Regions from separate parts of the Streptomyces sp. NPDC051907 genome, predicted to be linked through region 1. Evidence: riboswitches for the same ligand, from Rfam matches in the RefSeq annotation. Region 1 holds a riboswitch; each other region holds the start of a gene.
What was found. A riboswitch is a leader RNA that binds a small molecule or an ion and turns the genes downstream of it on or off. The one in region 1 is predicted to bind thiamine pyrophosphate.
Positions count from the first base shown of each region.

Region 2: linked by a shared signal. The riboswitch ahead of thiC (phosphomethylpyrimidine synthase ThiC) and the one ahead of AB0M39_RS17370 (thiamine ABC transporter substrate-binding protein) in region 1 are both predicted to bind thiamine pyrophosphate.
Region 3: linked by a shared signal. The riboswitch ahead of thiO (glycine oxidase ThiO) and the one ahead of AB0M39_RS17370 (thiamine ABC transporter substrate-binding protein) in region 1 are both predicted to bind thiamine pyrophosphate.

Region 1 is NZ_JBFAYB010000028.1:36,824-41,581, reverse strand. Features, by position in the region: gene AB0M39_RS17375 (iron ABC transporter permease) at 1-1,053, opposite strand, end outside; gene AB0M39_RS17370 (thiamine ABC transporter substrate-binding protein) at 1,110-2,207, opposite strand; TPP riboswitch at 2,276-2,397, opposite strand; gene rlmN (23S rRNA (adenine(2503)-C(2))-methyltransferase RlmN) at 2,428-3,534, opposite strand; gene AB0M39_RS17360 (phosphatidate cytidylyltransferase) at 3,873-4,758, opposite strand, start outside.
Region 2 is NZ_JBFAYB010000014.1:32,804-37,561, forward strand. Features, by position in the region: gene AB0M39_RS11250 (SsgA family sporulation/cell division regulator) at 112-546, shown strand; gene AB0M39_RS11255 (YibE/F family protein) at 808-2,166, opposite strand; TPP riboswitch at 2,239-2,373, shown strand; gene thiC (phosphomethylpyrimidine synthase ThiC) at 2,366-4,159, shown strand; gene AB0M39_RS11265 (hypothetical protein) at 4,558-4,758, opposite strand, start outside.
Region 3 is NZ_JBFAYB010000026.1:13,742-18,499, reverse strand. Features, by position in the region: gene AB0M39_RS16505 (thiazole synthase) at 1-779, opposite strand, end outside; gene thiS (sulfur carrier protein ThiS) at 786-986, opposite strand; gene thiO (glycine oxidase ThiO) at 1,004-2,182, opposite strand; TPP riboswitch at 2,180-2,292, opposite strand; gene AB0M39_RS16490 (hypothetical protein) at 2,344-2,685, shown strand; gene AB0M39_RS16485 (FAD-dependent oxidoreductase) at 2,885-4,057, shown strand; gene AB0M39_RS16480 (Rv2175c family DNA-binding protein) at 4,100-4,465, shown strand; gene thiE (thiamine phosphate synthase) at 4,615-4,758, shown strand, end outside.

The sequences.
Region 1 (4,758 bases):
GCCGACGACGAGCGCTATAGCGGTCGCGACCAGCGCGTACTCCAGGGAGTTCCACACCGCTTCGATGGGCGGCACCAGGAACGCCCCGCCGCTCACGTCCATCTCGCCGAGCGCCCGGTAGTAGCCGAGGCCGTACCCGTCGGGCCCGTCGAAGGAGCGCTCGACCAGGACGCCCAGCGGCACGAGGATCAGCAGCACGATGGTGAGCAGCACCCCGCCGAGCAGCGCCCACTGGCCCGGGCCGCGCGGCCGGCGCGCGGTCTGCGCCGGGTCGACCAGCCGCAGTGCGCTCTCTCGGCGCCGCACGGTCCACGCGTGCACGGCGAGGATCGCGCCCACCGCGGCGAACTGCGCGATCGTCAGCACGGCCGCCGTGGACAGGTCCAGCAGCTGGGCGGTCTGCCGGTAGATCTCCACCTCGAGCGTGGAGAACGTCGGTCCGCCGAGGATCTGCACGATGCCGAAGGAGGTGAAGGTGAAGAGGAAGACCATCAGGGCGGCGGCGGCCACGGAGGGCCCGAGCGCGGGCAGCGTCACCCGCCGCCAGGCCGCCAGGCGCCCGGCGCCCAGCACGCGGGCGGCCTCCTCCTGACGTGGGTCGAGCTGCGACCACAGGCCGCCCACGGTCCGTACGACGACGGCGTAGTTGAAGAAGACGTGGGCGAGCAGGATCGCCCACACCGTGGTGTCCAGCCGTACGCCCCACATCTCGTCGAGCAGCCCGCCGCGCCCGAGCAGCGCGAGGAACGCCGTGCCGACGACGACGGTCGGCAGGACGAACGGCACGGTGACCACCGCCCGCAGCAGCTGCTTGCCGGGGAACTCCAGCCGGGCGAAGACGTACGCGCCGGGCAGGGCGATCAGGAGGGTGAGCGCGGTCGAGGCGAGCGCCTGCCAGGCGGTGAACCACAGGACGTGCAGGATGTCGGAGCGGCCGAGCACCTCGCCGATCCGGCCGAACTGCCATACCCCGTCGATCTGGAGGCCGCGGGCGACGATCGCCGTGACGGGGTAGGCGAAGAAGACCGCGAAGAACGCGACGGGCCCGGCCATCAGCCCGAGCCGCGCCGCGCTCCCGCGCGGGGATCTCGTCCCTCGGGGGGACTTCGTTACTTCAGGACGAGCGAGGACCATGACTGGATCCACTGCTCACGGTTCTTGGCGATCTTCTCCGGGTCCACGGTCTCCGGCTGGTCGACGACCACGCCGTGCTTGGCGAACAGCGCGGGCAGCTTCGCGTCCTTGAGCACCGGGTTGACGAACATGTTCAGCGGCATGTCCTCCTGGAACTGCTTGCTCACCAGGAAGTCCAGCAGCGCCTTGCCGCCCTCCTCGTTCTTCGCGCCCTTGAGCAGGCCCGCGAACTCGGTCTGGCGGAAGCATGTGCCGGTGGCGACGCCCGTGGGCGCCTCGGCCGGCTGCGGCTCGGAGTAGAGGACCTCGACCGGCGGGCTGGAGGCGTAGGAGACGACCAGCGGGCGGTCCCCCTTGGCCTTCTTGCCGCCGGCGGAGCCGGAGAACTCCTCGTTGTACGCCTGCTCCCAGCCGTCGACGACCTTGACGCCGTTGTCCTTGAGCTTCTGCCAGTAGCCCTCCCAGCCGTCGTCTCCGTAGGCGGCGACGGAGCCGAGCAGGAAGCCGAGGCCGGGCGAGGAGGTCGCGGCGTTCTCGACGACGAGCAGGTCCTTGTAGGCGGGCTCGGCCAGGTCGTCGAAGGTCTTCGGCGGTGCGAGCTTCTTGTCGGCGAAGTACTTCTTGTCGTAGTTGACGCAGACGTCGCCGGTGTCGACGGGCGTGACGCGGTGCTGTCCCCTGTCCAGCTGAGCCGCGTCGGCGACCTGGTCCAGGCCCTTGGCCTCGTACGACGTGAACAGGTCGTTGTCGAGGGCGCGCGAGAGCAGGGTGTTGTCGACGCCGAAGAAGACGTCGCCCTGCGGAGAGCCCTTGGTGAGGATCTCCTTGTTGAGGGCTTCGCCGGCGTCCCCGCTCTCGAGGACCCTGACCGTGTAGCCGGTCTCCTTGGTGAAGGCCTTCAGCACGGCGGGGGAGGCGGCGAAGGACTCGTGGCTGACCAGGGTCACGGTCTTGGACTTCGTCGAGGAGCCGGCGTCCGACGAGTCCTTGGACTCGCCTCCGCAGGCGGCGAGCGTGCTCACGCCCAGCGCCGCGGCCAGCGCGGCGCCGACGATCTTCTTGGTACTGCTCACTGAGATTCCTCCTGGAGTGACCAGGAAGAGACGCGGCCCTGCTCACGGAAGTGAGCAGGGCGCAACAGCTTGAGTGGTGACCGAACTTCCTACCCAGAATGACCTGGGCAAGGTTCAGAGGGTCTGCGACCAGTGCTCTTTCAGAGCTGTGCCGCACTCTCAGCGCTGTGGCGCTCCCCTGTCGGAATATGCAGATGTTCGAGCCCAGATTACATGGGCCCTACCTCTCCGAAGCGGCCAGCTGACCGCACGCTCCGTCGATCTCCTGGCCACGGGTGTCACGGACGGTGACCGGCACTCCGTGCGCGGCGATGGCCTCCACGAAGGCCTTCTCGTCCTCGGGCCGCGAGGCGGTCCACTTCGACCCCGGCGTGGGGTTGAGCGGGATGAGGTTCACATGGACCCTCTTGCCCTTGAGCAGCCGGCCCAGCAGGTCGCCTCGCCAGGCCTGGTCGTTGATGTCCCTGATCAGCGCGTACTCGATGGAGATCCGGCGGCCGGACTTCTCGGCGTACTCCCACGCGGCGTCCAGGACCTCGCGGACCTTCCAGCGGGTGTTGACGGGGACCAGGGTGTCGCGCAGCTCGTCGTCCGGGGCGTGCAGCGAGACGGCGAGACGGCACTTGAAGCCCTCGTCGGCGAACCGCAGCATCGCCGGGACCAGACCGACGGTCGAGACGGTGATCCCGCGCTGGGAGAGCCCGAGGCCGTCCGGCTCGGGGTCGGTGAGCCGGCGGATGGAGCCGACGACCCGCTTGTAGTTGGCGAGCGGCTCGCCCATTCCCATGAAGACGATGTTGGAGAGCCTGGCGGGCCCGCCGGGGACCTCGCCGTCGCGCAGGGCGCGCATGCCGTCGACGATCTGGTGCACGATCTCGGCGGTGGACAGATTGCGGTCGAGCCCGGCCTGCCCGGTGGCGCAGAACGGGCAGTTCATCCCGCAGCCGGCCTGCGAGGAGATGCACATGGTGACCCGGTCCGGGTAGCGCATCAGCACGGACTCGACGAGCGTGCCGTCGTGCAGCCGCCACAGGGTCTTGCGGGTGGTGTCGTCGTCGCACGAGATGTGCCGGACGACGGACATCAGGTCGGGAAGCAGCTCGGAGGCGAGCTTCTCGCGCGAGGCCGCGGGGATGTCGGTCCACTGGGCCGGGTCGTGGGCGTACCGCGCGAAGTAGTGCTGCGACAGCTGCTTGGCGCGGAACGGCTTCTCGCCGATCGCGGCGACGGCGTCCTTGCGCTCGGCGGGCGTGAGGTCGGCGAGGTGCCGCGGCGGCTTCTTGGCTCCGCGGGGCGCGACGAAAGTGAGTTCTCCGGGCTTGGGCATGGTGGTACCAGTGTCGCAGAAGGATTCTCGTGGCCTGGGGCTGCGGTCCGGCGGGGTGGGCGTCCGGGCGGGCCGGCCGTTCTCGAGGGGCCGGCAGTGGGCCCAGCCCCGGAGCGGTTCTGGCTGGCCAGCGGGCCGGACGCCCGATGCGGCCAAGCCGAGCCGGCTCGGCTGCCGGCTGCGCGGGCGTGGCCAAGCCCTCATCCGCACTGGCCGGAACGAGCCCATGGGGTCGCCGATGTTGCCCGCGGGGCTTCCCCGGTGACTCGTCCTGGGGAAGCCAAGAAGCCCTCTACCGGCAGAGACGCTGGTAGAGGGCTTCGCGACAGCGTGCCGGATCAGCCCGTGCCGACGAAGACCACCATCAGCAGCCACACCACCGGCGCCGTCGGCAGCAGCGAGTCCAGCCGGTCCATGATCCCGCCGTGGCCCGGCAGGAGCGTGCCCATGTCCTTGATGCCGAGGTCCCGCTTGATCATGGACTCGCCCAGGTCGCCGAGCGTCGCGCTGACCGCCACGGCGAGGCCGAGCAGCAGGCCCTGCCACCAGGCGCCGTCGTCGATGAGGAACTCCATGCACAGCGCGCCCGCCGCCATGGCGAACGCCACCGCGCCGAGCAGGCCCTCGCGGGTCTTGCCGGGGCTGATGCGGGGGGCGAGCTTGTGCTTGCCGAAGCGCCAGCCGACGGCGTACGCGCCGGTGTCGCTGACCACCGTCAGCACCAGGAAGGTCAGCACCCGCCATGAGCCGTCGTCCGCCGTGAGCATCATGGCGACGAACGTCGCCAGGAAGGGGACGTAGAACGCCGCGAAGACGCCCGCCGTGACGTCCTTCAGATAGCCCTCGGGCGGCTCGGTCATCCGCCAGACCAGCACGGCGAGCGCCGTGAGCGCCATAGCGACCCACGCGCCCTCGGCCCCGCGCACATAGCCGGCCACGACCATCGCCGCGCCGCCGACCGCGAGCGGTACCAGCGGCGCCTTGATCTGCTTGCGCTCGTCGAGCCGCGAGGTGAGCTCCCAGAGCCCGACCACCACGGCGACCGCGATAACGCCGACGAACACCGCCTTGACGATGAAGAGCGATGCGACGATGACCGCACCGAGCCCTACGCCGACCCCTATGGCTGCTCGCAGGTCGCGGCCGGCCCGCTTCTTCTGCGGCGGCTCGGGGGCCGCCGGCGGCGGGGTTGCCATGGGCTCCTGGGGCATCTCATCCCGGAAC
Region 2 (4,758 bases), on a different contig from region 1:
TTGTGATCCGGTAGCCCTTCCAGCACGATTACGTCAAGAGGGCCTGGGGGATCATTCCTGGCCGTTTTCGCCACGATTTCATTCACTGCTTCATCTGCTGCGGAGTACATGATGCGCGAGTCGGTCCACGCCGAGGTCCTGATGAGTTTCCTCGTCTCCGAGGAGCTCTCCTTCCGGATCCCGGTGGATCTCGGGTACGACACGGGAGACCCGTACGCGGTGCGGATGACCTTCCACCTGCCCGGAGACGCCCCTGTGACCTGGGCGTTCGGCCGAGAGCTGCTGCTCGACGGCATCAACGCGCCGAGCGGGGACGGCGATGTGCGCATCGCGCCGATCGCGCCCGAAGGGCTGTCCGACGTCACCATCCGGCTTCAGGTCGGCGGCGACCGTGCGCTGTTCAGAGCGAGCGCGGCGCCCCTGGTGGCCTTCCTCGACCGCACCGACAAGCTGGTGCCGCTGGGGCAGGAGCGCACGCTCGGAGAGTTCGAGGGGAATCTGGAGGAGGCGCTCGGTCGCATCCTCGCGGAGGAGAACGCGGGCTGACAGCTTCTGTCCGCGTCCTGTTCCGATCCGCTTCTGATTCGCTGCCGATCCGCGCCGTGCGACGACCGGACCCGCCCGCCGCCCAGCCGCCTCGCCCGTCTGCTGTGCTGCCGCCTTGCCGTCCTGGCCTCTTGGCTTCTGACGCCCGTCGCGTTCGACGCGTGCGCCCGGTGCGCCGTCGGCTTCTGGGAGCCTCTGTATCTCCCGCGCACGCTATAGAGCCCTCGTAGCCCTGATAGCCCTCGTCGTCCTCATAGCGGCCTACTTCTTACGACGACGCCCCTTGCCGGTCCGTACAGGCGCCGAGCCCCCCGCTCCCGCTCCCGCTGCCGCCGGCCGGTCCGCCGAGACGACCAGCGCCGCGAGCACCGTGGTCACCGGCACCGACGCGACCAGGCCGATCGACCCGATCAGGGTCCGTACGATCTCCTCCGCCACGAGCTCGCTGGTGGCCACCGTCCCCACGCTGCTCTGCGCGATGGAGAACAGCAGCAGAAGCGGCAACGCCGCGCCCGCGTACGCGAGTACGAGCGTGTTGACGACGGAGGCGATGTGGTCGCGGCCGATCCGGATCCCCGCCCGGTACAGGCCGCGGGGACCCATCTCCGGGTTGGCCTGGTGCAGCTCCCACACCGCGGACGTCTGCGTCACCGTCACGTCGTCGAGCACGCCGAGCGAGCCGATGATGACCCCGGCCAGCAGCAGGCCGCTCATGTCGATGTTCGGGAAGAGCCCGTGGATCAGCCCGGTGTTGTCGTCCGTGTTGCCGCTCAGGCTGGCCCAGCCGATGAAGAGCGAGCCGAGCAGGCCGATCAGCAGCAGCGAGATCAGCGTGCCGAGGACCGCCACGGAGGTGCGGGCGGACAGGCCGTGGCACAGATAGAGCGCGATCAGCATGATGGCGCTCGCCCCGACCACCGCGACGATCAGCGGATTCGAGCCCTGCAGGATCGCGGGCAGGATGAACAGGGTCAGCACGGCGAACGAGAGAGCCAGCGCGATCAGCGCCATCACCCCTCGCATCCGCCCCACCAGCACCACCGCGAGCGCGAAGATCCCTGCCAGCAGCGCCATGGGGAACTCGCGGTCCACATCGGTCACCGAGTACTGGAGATCGCGGGGCGCGTCGGGCGCGTAGGCCACCACCACGCCCTGGCCCTCCTTCAACTGCCGTGGCGCGTCCGGCTGGACGACCTCGATGAAGGTCCGCCCCTTGTCCTTGCCGGTGGTGACCTCGATCGTCGCCTTTCCGCAGTCGGCCTGCCGGGCGTTGACCGCCTCGCGCCCCTGCGGCGTGGAGCCGCCGCCGGTCGGCGGCGGCTGGGCGGCGTTCACGTCCTTGCAGTCGATCTTCTCGACCTGCACGACTCTGCCCTGCTCGGTCTGCCGGTCGAAGCCGACGCCGGTCCGCTCGTGCGCGGGCGCGCCGCCCGGCCAGAGCACGACGAGGCCGACGACGACCGCCGTGGCGAAAGGAATCAGCACCGCCGCGATGACCTTGCGGAGGTGCTGGGAGACCGGTGCGGCAGGGCCATGGCTATGCGAGTGGCCATGGCCATCGGTGTGCCCGTGGCCAGGCTGCTGGGGCGGCTGGGGCGGGGGCGGCGGGGAAGCGGTCACCGACAGATCATCGCAAGAACGGAAGGGGCCCTACTGTTCAGCACGCCAAAGATGACGCTAGCGTGGGGGCACCTTTGCACACGCGGGAGCTCGGAGCACCGGGCTGAGAGGGCGCTGACCTCCGTACGAGCCGTATGGAAGCCGCTGCGTCGACCGCCGAACCTGTTACCGGGTAATGCCGGCGTAGGGAGTAGGTCTCATGACCGTTCAGGATGCACGCACGCCTGCCTCGAATCAGAGCGACGAGGGCGAGAGGACGCCCGGCTGGCACAAGGGCTACGTCCAAGGCTCGCGCCCCGACCTCCAGGTGCCGGTCCGGCAGGTGCACCTCACCAATGGCAAGGACGTGACGCTGTACGACACGTCCGGCCCGTACACCGACCCGAACGTCGAGACCGACGTCCGGCGCGGTCTGGCCCCGCTGCGCGAGAACTGGATCATCGGTCGCGGCGACACCGAGGAGTACGCGGGCCGTCCGGTCCGCCCCGAGGACGACGGCATCAAGCACACCTCGCCGCGCGGCGGGCTGCGCAATCTCGACGCGGTCTTCCCCGGCCGTCCGCGCCAGCCCCGCCGTGGCCGCGACGGGCAGGCGGTGACCCAGCTCGCGTACGCCCGCCGGGGCGAGATCACCCCGGAGATGGAGTACGTCGCGATCCGCGAGAACGTCTCCCCCGAGGTCGTGCGCGAGGAGATCGCCGCAGGCCGGGCGGTGCTGCCGGCGAATGTGAACCACCCGGAGATCGAGCCGATGATCATCGGCAAGCGGTTCCTGGTGAAGGTCAACGCCAACATCGGCAACTCCGCGGTCACCTCCTCCATCGAGGAGGAGGTCGAGAAGATGACCTGGGCGACGCGCTGGGGCGCGGACACCGTCATGGACCTCTCCACCGGCCGCAACATCCACACCACCCGCGAGTGGGTGCTGCGCAACTCCCCCGTGCCGATCGGCACCGTGCCGCTCTACCAGGCTCTCGAGAAGGTCGACGGCCGGGCCGAGGAGCTGACCTGGGAGATCTACAAGGACACGGTCATCGAGCAGGCCGAGCAGGGCGTCGACTACATGACGGTCCACGCCGGCGTGCTGCTGCGCTACGTCCCGCTGACCGCGCGCCGCAAGACCGGCATCGTCTCGCGCGGCGGCTCGATCATGGCGGCCTGGTGCCTGGCGCACCACAAGGAGTCGTTCCTGTACGAGAACTTCGAGGAGCTCTGCGAGATCCTCGCCTCGTACGACGTGACGTACTCCCTCGGCGACGGTCTGCGGCCCGGCTCGATCGCCGACGCCAACGACGAGGCGCAGTTCGCGGAGTTGCGCACGCTCGGGGAACTCAACACGATCGCCAAGCGTTTCCATGTGCAGACGATGATCGAAGGACCCGGTCACGTCCCGATGCACAAGATCAAGGAGAACATCGACCTCCAGCAGGAGATCTGCGAGGAGGCCCCCTTCTATACGCTCGGCCCGCTCACCACGGACGTGGCCCCGGCGTATGACCACATCACCTCCGGCATCGGGGCGGCGATGATCGCCTGGTGGGGCACGGCCATGCTCTGCTACGTCACGCCCAAGGAGCACCTGGGCCTGCCCAACCGCGACGATGTGAAGACCGGCGTCATCACCTACAAGATCGCCGCGCATGCGGCGGACCTGGCCAAGGGGCACCCCGGGGCGCAGGAGTGGGACGACGCGCTGTCGGACGCGCGCTTTGAGTTCCGGTGGGAGGACCAGTTCAACCTGGCCCTCGACCCGGACACGGCACGGGAGTTCCACGACGAGACGCTCCCGGCGGAGCCCGCGAAGACGGCGCACTTCTGCTCGATGTGCGGCCCGAAGTTCTGCTCGATGAAGATCAGCCGGAGCATCACCGAGCAGTTCGCCCCTGACCTGGCGGTATCGGCTTCGGAGGCGGAGGTCGAGGCGGGGATGCTGGAGAAGTCGCGGGAGTTCGCGGCGAGCGGCAACCGCGTCTACCTGCCCATGGCGGACTGACGCCAGGGGGCGCTGACGAGCGTCGCCGCCGGCGTGCGTCGGCATCGGCATGCGTCGACGTCGGCGGGGCGCGGGACGTCCTTCGCCGTGTGCTGCTGCGTGCCGGGTGCCGTCGGCTGACGAACAGCGGGTGGCGCCGAGGCCTCAGCCCGAACGGGGCCTCGCCGCCCATCCGCCCGCCCGCCCGCGCGGGCAGGCGGCTTGCGGACGCGCCCGCAGCGTCGCCGACGACTTCCGGGTCGATCGGCGCCTCGGCAGCCCGCATGGCCCCTGGGCCGCGCGCCGGTCGATGGCCCGCCGCTCAACGGCCCGTCGGTCAGCAGCGCGTCCGTGAACGGCGCGTCGGTGACCGGCCTGTCGGCGAACGGACCGTCGGTGAAACGGCCTGTTCGGTCGGGTCACTCCGGCTGGTGCTCGGGGCCGCCGAAGTCGGGGCTGGTGAAGTCCGGGCTGGTGAACGTGGGCCGCTGGCCGGCCGTCGAGCCCTCGCTCGGGCTGGAGTAGTCCGGGCCGCTGTAGCCGACCTTCGGGATCCGGCTCACATGGCGCGGCGGAGCCGTGGACGACGGGTCGGCGCTGGGGTCCGCCAGCGCTGCCCG
Region 3 (4,758 bases), on a different contig from region 1:
TCGGGGTCCAAGGCCGCCCGGCCCTCCGCAGGAGACGACGCCTCCGCGAAGTGGCGCCGCGGAATCCGCCCCGCCCGCCGCGCCAGCCGCCCCGCCTCCACCGCGTGCCGCATCGCCTCCGCCATGAGCACCGGCTCCTGCGCCCGCGTCACCGCCGACGCCAGCATCACCGCCGCGCACCCCAGCTCCATCGCGAGCGCCGCGTCGGACGCCGTGCCCGCCCCGGCGTCCAGGATCACCGGCACGCGCGCGTGCTCGACGATCAGCTGGAAGTTGTGCGGGTTGCGGATGCCCAGCCCAGAGCCGATCGGCGACCCCAGCGGCATGATCGCCGCACAGCCCACGTCCTCCAGCTTCCGGGCGAGCACCGGGTCGTCGTTCGTATACGGAAGGACGGTGAACCCCTCGTCGACCAGGGTCTCCGCCGCGTCCAGCAGCTCGATCGGATCGGGCAGCAGCGTGCGCTCGTCCGCGACGACCTCGAGCTTGACCCAGTCCGTGCCGAGCGCCTCGCGCGCGAGGCGGGCGGTGAGGACGGCCTCCCCGGCGGTGAAGCAGCCCGCGGTGTTGGGCAGGAGGCGGATGTTCAGCCTCTCCAGGACGGAGAGCACGGAGCCCCGCACGGTCGGGTCGACGCGGCGCATCGCGACGGTGGTGAGCTCGGCGCCGCTCGCGACGAGGGAGCGTTCCAGCACGTCGAGGCTTGGCGCCCCGCCCGTGCCCATGATCAGACGGGACGAGAACTCCGTGCCGCCCAGGACGAAACGGTCGTCGGCCATGGCTGATCAGCCTCCCTGCACTGCGGTGAGGACCTCGACCCGGTCGCCGTCGCCGAGCCGGGCGCCGGCCCACTGGCTGCGCGGGACGACGGTCTCGTTGAGGGCGGCGGCGACCCCGGAGGGCGCCGCGGTGAGCGTGGCGACCAGCGTGTCCAGCGTCGTGCCGGCCGCGACGTCGCGTGGCTCTCCGTTCACTGACACGGTCATACGAGTCACTGACACGGTCATACGAGCTGCTCCTGACGTACGGGGGAGAAGCGGCGGGGAGTGAAGGGGCGGGCCTCGTCCGGGAGCTCGCCGGCGACCAGCGCGTGCGCCATGACGTCGCCGGTGAGAGGGGTGAGCAGGACGCCGTTGCGGTAGTGCCCGGTGGCCAGGTGCAGGCCGGGCAGCGTGGTCGGGCCCAGCAGCGGGGCGTTGTCGGGGGAGCCGGGCCGCAGCCCGGCGCGGGTCTCGGTCAGGGGCAGCTCGGTGATGCCGGGCACCAGCTCGTGCGCGTCGCGCAGCAGCTCGTACACCCCGCCCGCGGTGACCGTGGTGTCCCAGCCGAGCTCCTCGCTGGTCGCGCCCACGACCAGCTCGCCGTTCTCGCGCGGCACCAGATAGACATGGCTGCCGCGCACCACGGCCCGTACGGTCCGCGACAGGAAGGGCGCGTACGCGCGCGGCACGGTCAGCCGCAGCACCTGCCCCTTCACCGGCCGTACCGGCGGCAGCACGGCGTCGGGCACCCCGCCCAGCCGGCCGCTGAGCGAGCCGCCCGCCAGGACCACCTGGTCCGCTGCGAGCTGCGTTCCGTCGGTCAGCACCACGCCCGCGGCGCGGTCCCGTACCACCGAGAGCCGCTCGGCCCAGCCGTGGCGGAACTGCACCCCGGCCCGCTCGCACGCCACCGTCAGCGCCTTCGCCAGCCGCCGCGGGTCGACCTGGTGGTCGCCGTCCACCCGTAGCCCGCCGCGTACGCCGGGCGCGAGCATCGGCTCCAGGCGACGGCACTCGCGGCCGGTCAGCCACTCCGACTCCAGCCCGGACCGGCGCTGGAGTGCGTGCAGCTCCCGCAGGTGAGCGCGGTCGTCGGAGTCGAGCGCGACGGCGAGGGTGCCGCAGGCGCGGTAGCCGACCGGCTCGCCGCTCGCCTCCTCCAGCTCGGCGACGAAGGCGGGGTAGCGCCGCGCGGACTCCAGGTTGAGGCCGAGGAGCGTCTGCTCGCCGTAGTGGAGCTCGGTGACGGCGGCGAGCATGCCGGCCGCGACCTGAGCCGCTCCGCCGCCCGGCTCCGGATCGGCGACGGTGACGCGCAGTCCGCGCTGCGCCGCCCGCCAGGCCGTGACCAGGCCGATGATTCCGCCCCCGACGACGAGGACGTCGGATGAGTCTTCGGATGAGTCTTCGGTACGAGGCATGGGCGTCCAGCCCCTCCCTTCGCCGGCATGACCCGGATCAGGTTCGTACGGTCGGAGGCCGCCCAGCCTCCCTCTCAGCCCGGTGCGTCCGGGCTCCCGCGAGTGCTTTACGGTGGCCACCCTAACCCCAGGCCCCAACTGTCAGTAAGGGAGCAGCCGCTGTGGCGAAGTCGCTCGACGGACTCGTACTCTCCCCGGTCGCCGACCAGGCTCCGGGCCAGGTGGGCACGCGGACCCGGTTCGCGTACCACGAGGCACAGGGGAGGATCTGGGCCGAGTACGAGGGCGGCGACGTGGTCCGCGGACACCTCGTCGGGACGCGGGAGGGCGACCGGCTGGACTTCCGTTATGTCCAGTTGAAGACGGACGGCGGGACGTCCTCGGGGCACTGCGTGTCCACGGTCGTCGAGCTGGCGGACGGGCGCGTGCGCCTTGAGGAGAGCTGGGAGTGGGAGTCTCAGGAGGGCAGCGGGACCAGCGTCGTGGAGGAACTCCCTTCCTGACGGATCGTCAGATGCGTAAGGTGATCGGGTGAGCGAGCGGCAGCAGGAGACAGAGCAGCGGACCGACCCGGCGCCGGACTGGCGGGCCGAGGCGTCGGAGCGGCGGACCGACCCGGCACAGGGCCGGCAGTCCGACCCGGCGGCGGAGCAGGGCGCCGCCGCGCCCGGGACGCGGCGGATCGTGGTCGTCGGCGCGGGCATGGCCGGCGTCCAGACCGCGGTGGCCCTGCGGGAGAAGGGCTTCACCGGACCGGTCACGCTGATCGGCGCCGAGCCCCATCAGCCGTACGACAGGCCCCCGCTCTCCAAGGCGATCCTGCTCGGCAAGGCCGAGGACTCCGCCTTCGAGGTCGACTTCGAGGACCTCGACGTCGAGCTGCGGCTCGGCTGCGAGGTGACCGGCGTCCGCCCCGCGGCCCACGAGCTGGACACCGAGGCCGGCCCCGTCCCGTACGACGTCCTGGTCATCGCCACCGGCGCGGAGCCGATCACCCTGCGAGGCTCCGAGGGCGTCCCCGGCGTCCATCTGCTGCGCACGGTCGACGACGCCGCGCGGCTGCGGCCCGTCCTCGCCGAGCAGCACGACGTGGTGGTCGTCGGCGCGGGGTGGATCGGCGCGGAGTTCGCCACGGCCGCCCGCGAGGCGGGCTGCGCGGTCACCGTGGTCGAGGCCGAGGAGCGCCCGCTGGCCGGCGCCCTGCCCGCGGAGGTCGCCGCCCCGATGGCCGACTGGTACGCCGAGTACGGCGTCGAACTGCTCACCCACGCGCGCGTGGCCGACGTCGAGCCCGGCGCGGTGCTCCTCGCGGACGGCCGGCAGCTCCCCGCCGGCGCGGTGGTCGTCGGCATCGGCGCGCGGCCCGCGACCGCGTGGCTGGCCGGCTCCGGCGTCGAGCTGGGCCCGGACGGCGCAATCACGGCGGACGATCATCTGCGCACCTCGCAGCCCGACGTGTACGCGGTGGGGGACTGCGCCTCCTTCCCCTCCGGCCGCTATGGCGAGCGGCTGCTCGTGCACCACTGGGACAACGCCCTCCAGGGGCCGCGCACGGTCGCCGCCGACATCGTCGCGGGCGACGGCGGGACCTCGGAGGCGTACGACCCGGTGCCCTACTTCTGGTCGGAGCAGTTCGGCCGGTTCGTGCAGTACGCGGGCCATCACGCGGCCGCCGACACGACCGTGTGGCGCGGCGACTCCGCCGGCGAGGCGTGGTCGGTGCTCTGGCTGCGGGAGGGCGTCCTGGTGGCGCTGCTGGCCGTGGGGCGGGCCCGTGACCTGGCGCAGGGCCGCAAGCTCATCCAGTCCGGGGCGCGGCTCGATCCCGAGCGCGCCGCCGACCCGGCCGTCCCTCTGAAGGCCGCAGCTCTGTAGGCCCGGCTACCCACTGTCAGTCCGGGATGGCACGCTTGTCCTGTGACCGAGATTGACGCAAAAACCGATGCTCTCGTCCCCGCCTGGCTCTACCTTCCCGACATCGCGGAAATGCTCGATGTCGAGGTGACACGCGTACGGCAGCTGGTCAAGGAGGGCCAGCTGATCGCCGTGCGCCGCGGTGAGAACCGGGCGCTTCAGGTGCCTGCCGCCTTCATCGACGGCGACAAGGTGGTCAAGGGCCTCGCCGGGACCCTGACCCTTCTGAGGGACGACGGCTTCACCGACGAAGAGATGCTCGAGTGGCTCTTCACCCCCGACCCGACCCTGCCGGGCACGCCCGCGCAGGCGCTGGGCGAGAATCGCGGCACGGAGGTGAAGCGCCGGGCTCAGGCGCTCGCCGTCTGACGTCCTCAGAGATTCCGACGTTCCCAGGGGCCTGAGCACCCTGGACACTCCGGCGTCCCTGGACACCAGGGACGCCGCCAGCTGCGGTGTGCGTGCCGGGGCTGCCTGGCCCCTGCCCGCACACCGCCGACCCAACGGGGGAATTGCCCATGTCCACGGCCCGCGCCGCGTTCTCCGACGCCCGGCTCTACCTCTGCACGGACGCGCGCAAGCGGCAGGGAGACCTCGCCGCGTTCCTCGACGCCGTCCTCGGCTCCGGGGTCGACGTCGTGCAGCTGCGCGACAAGGGCATG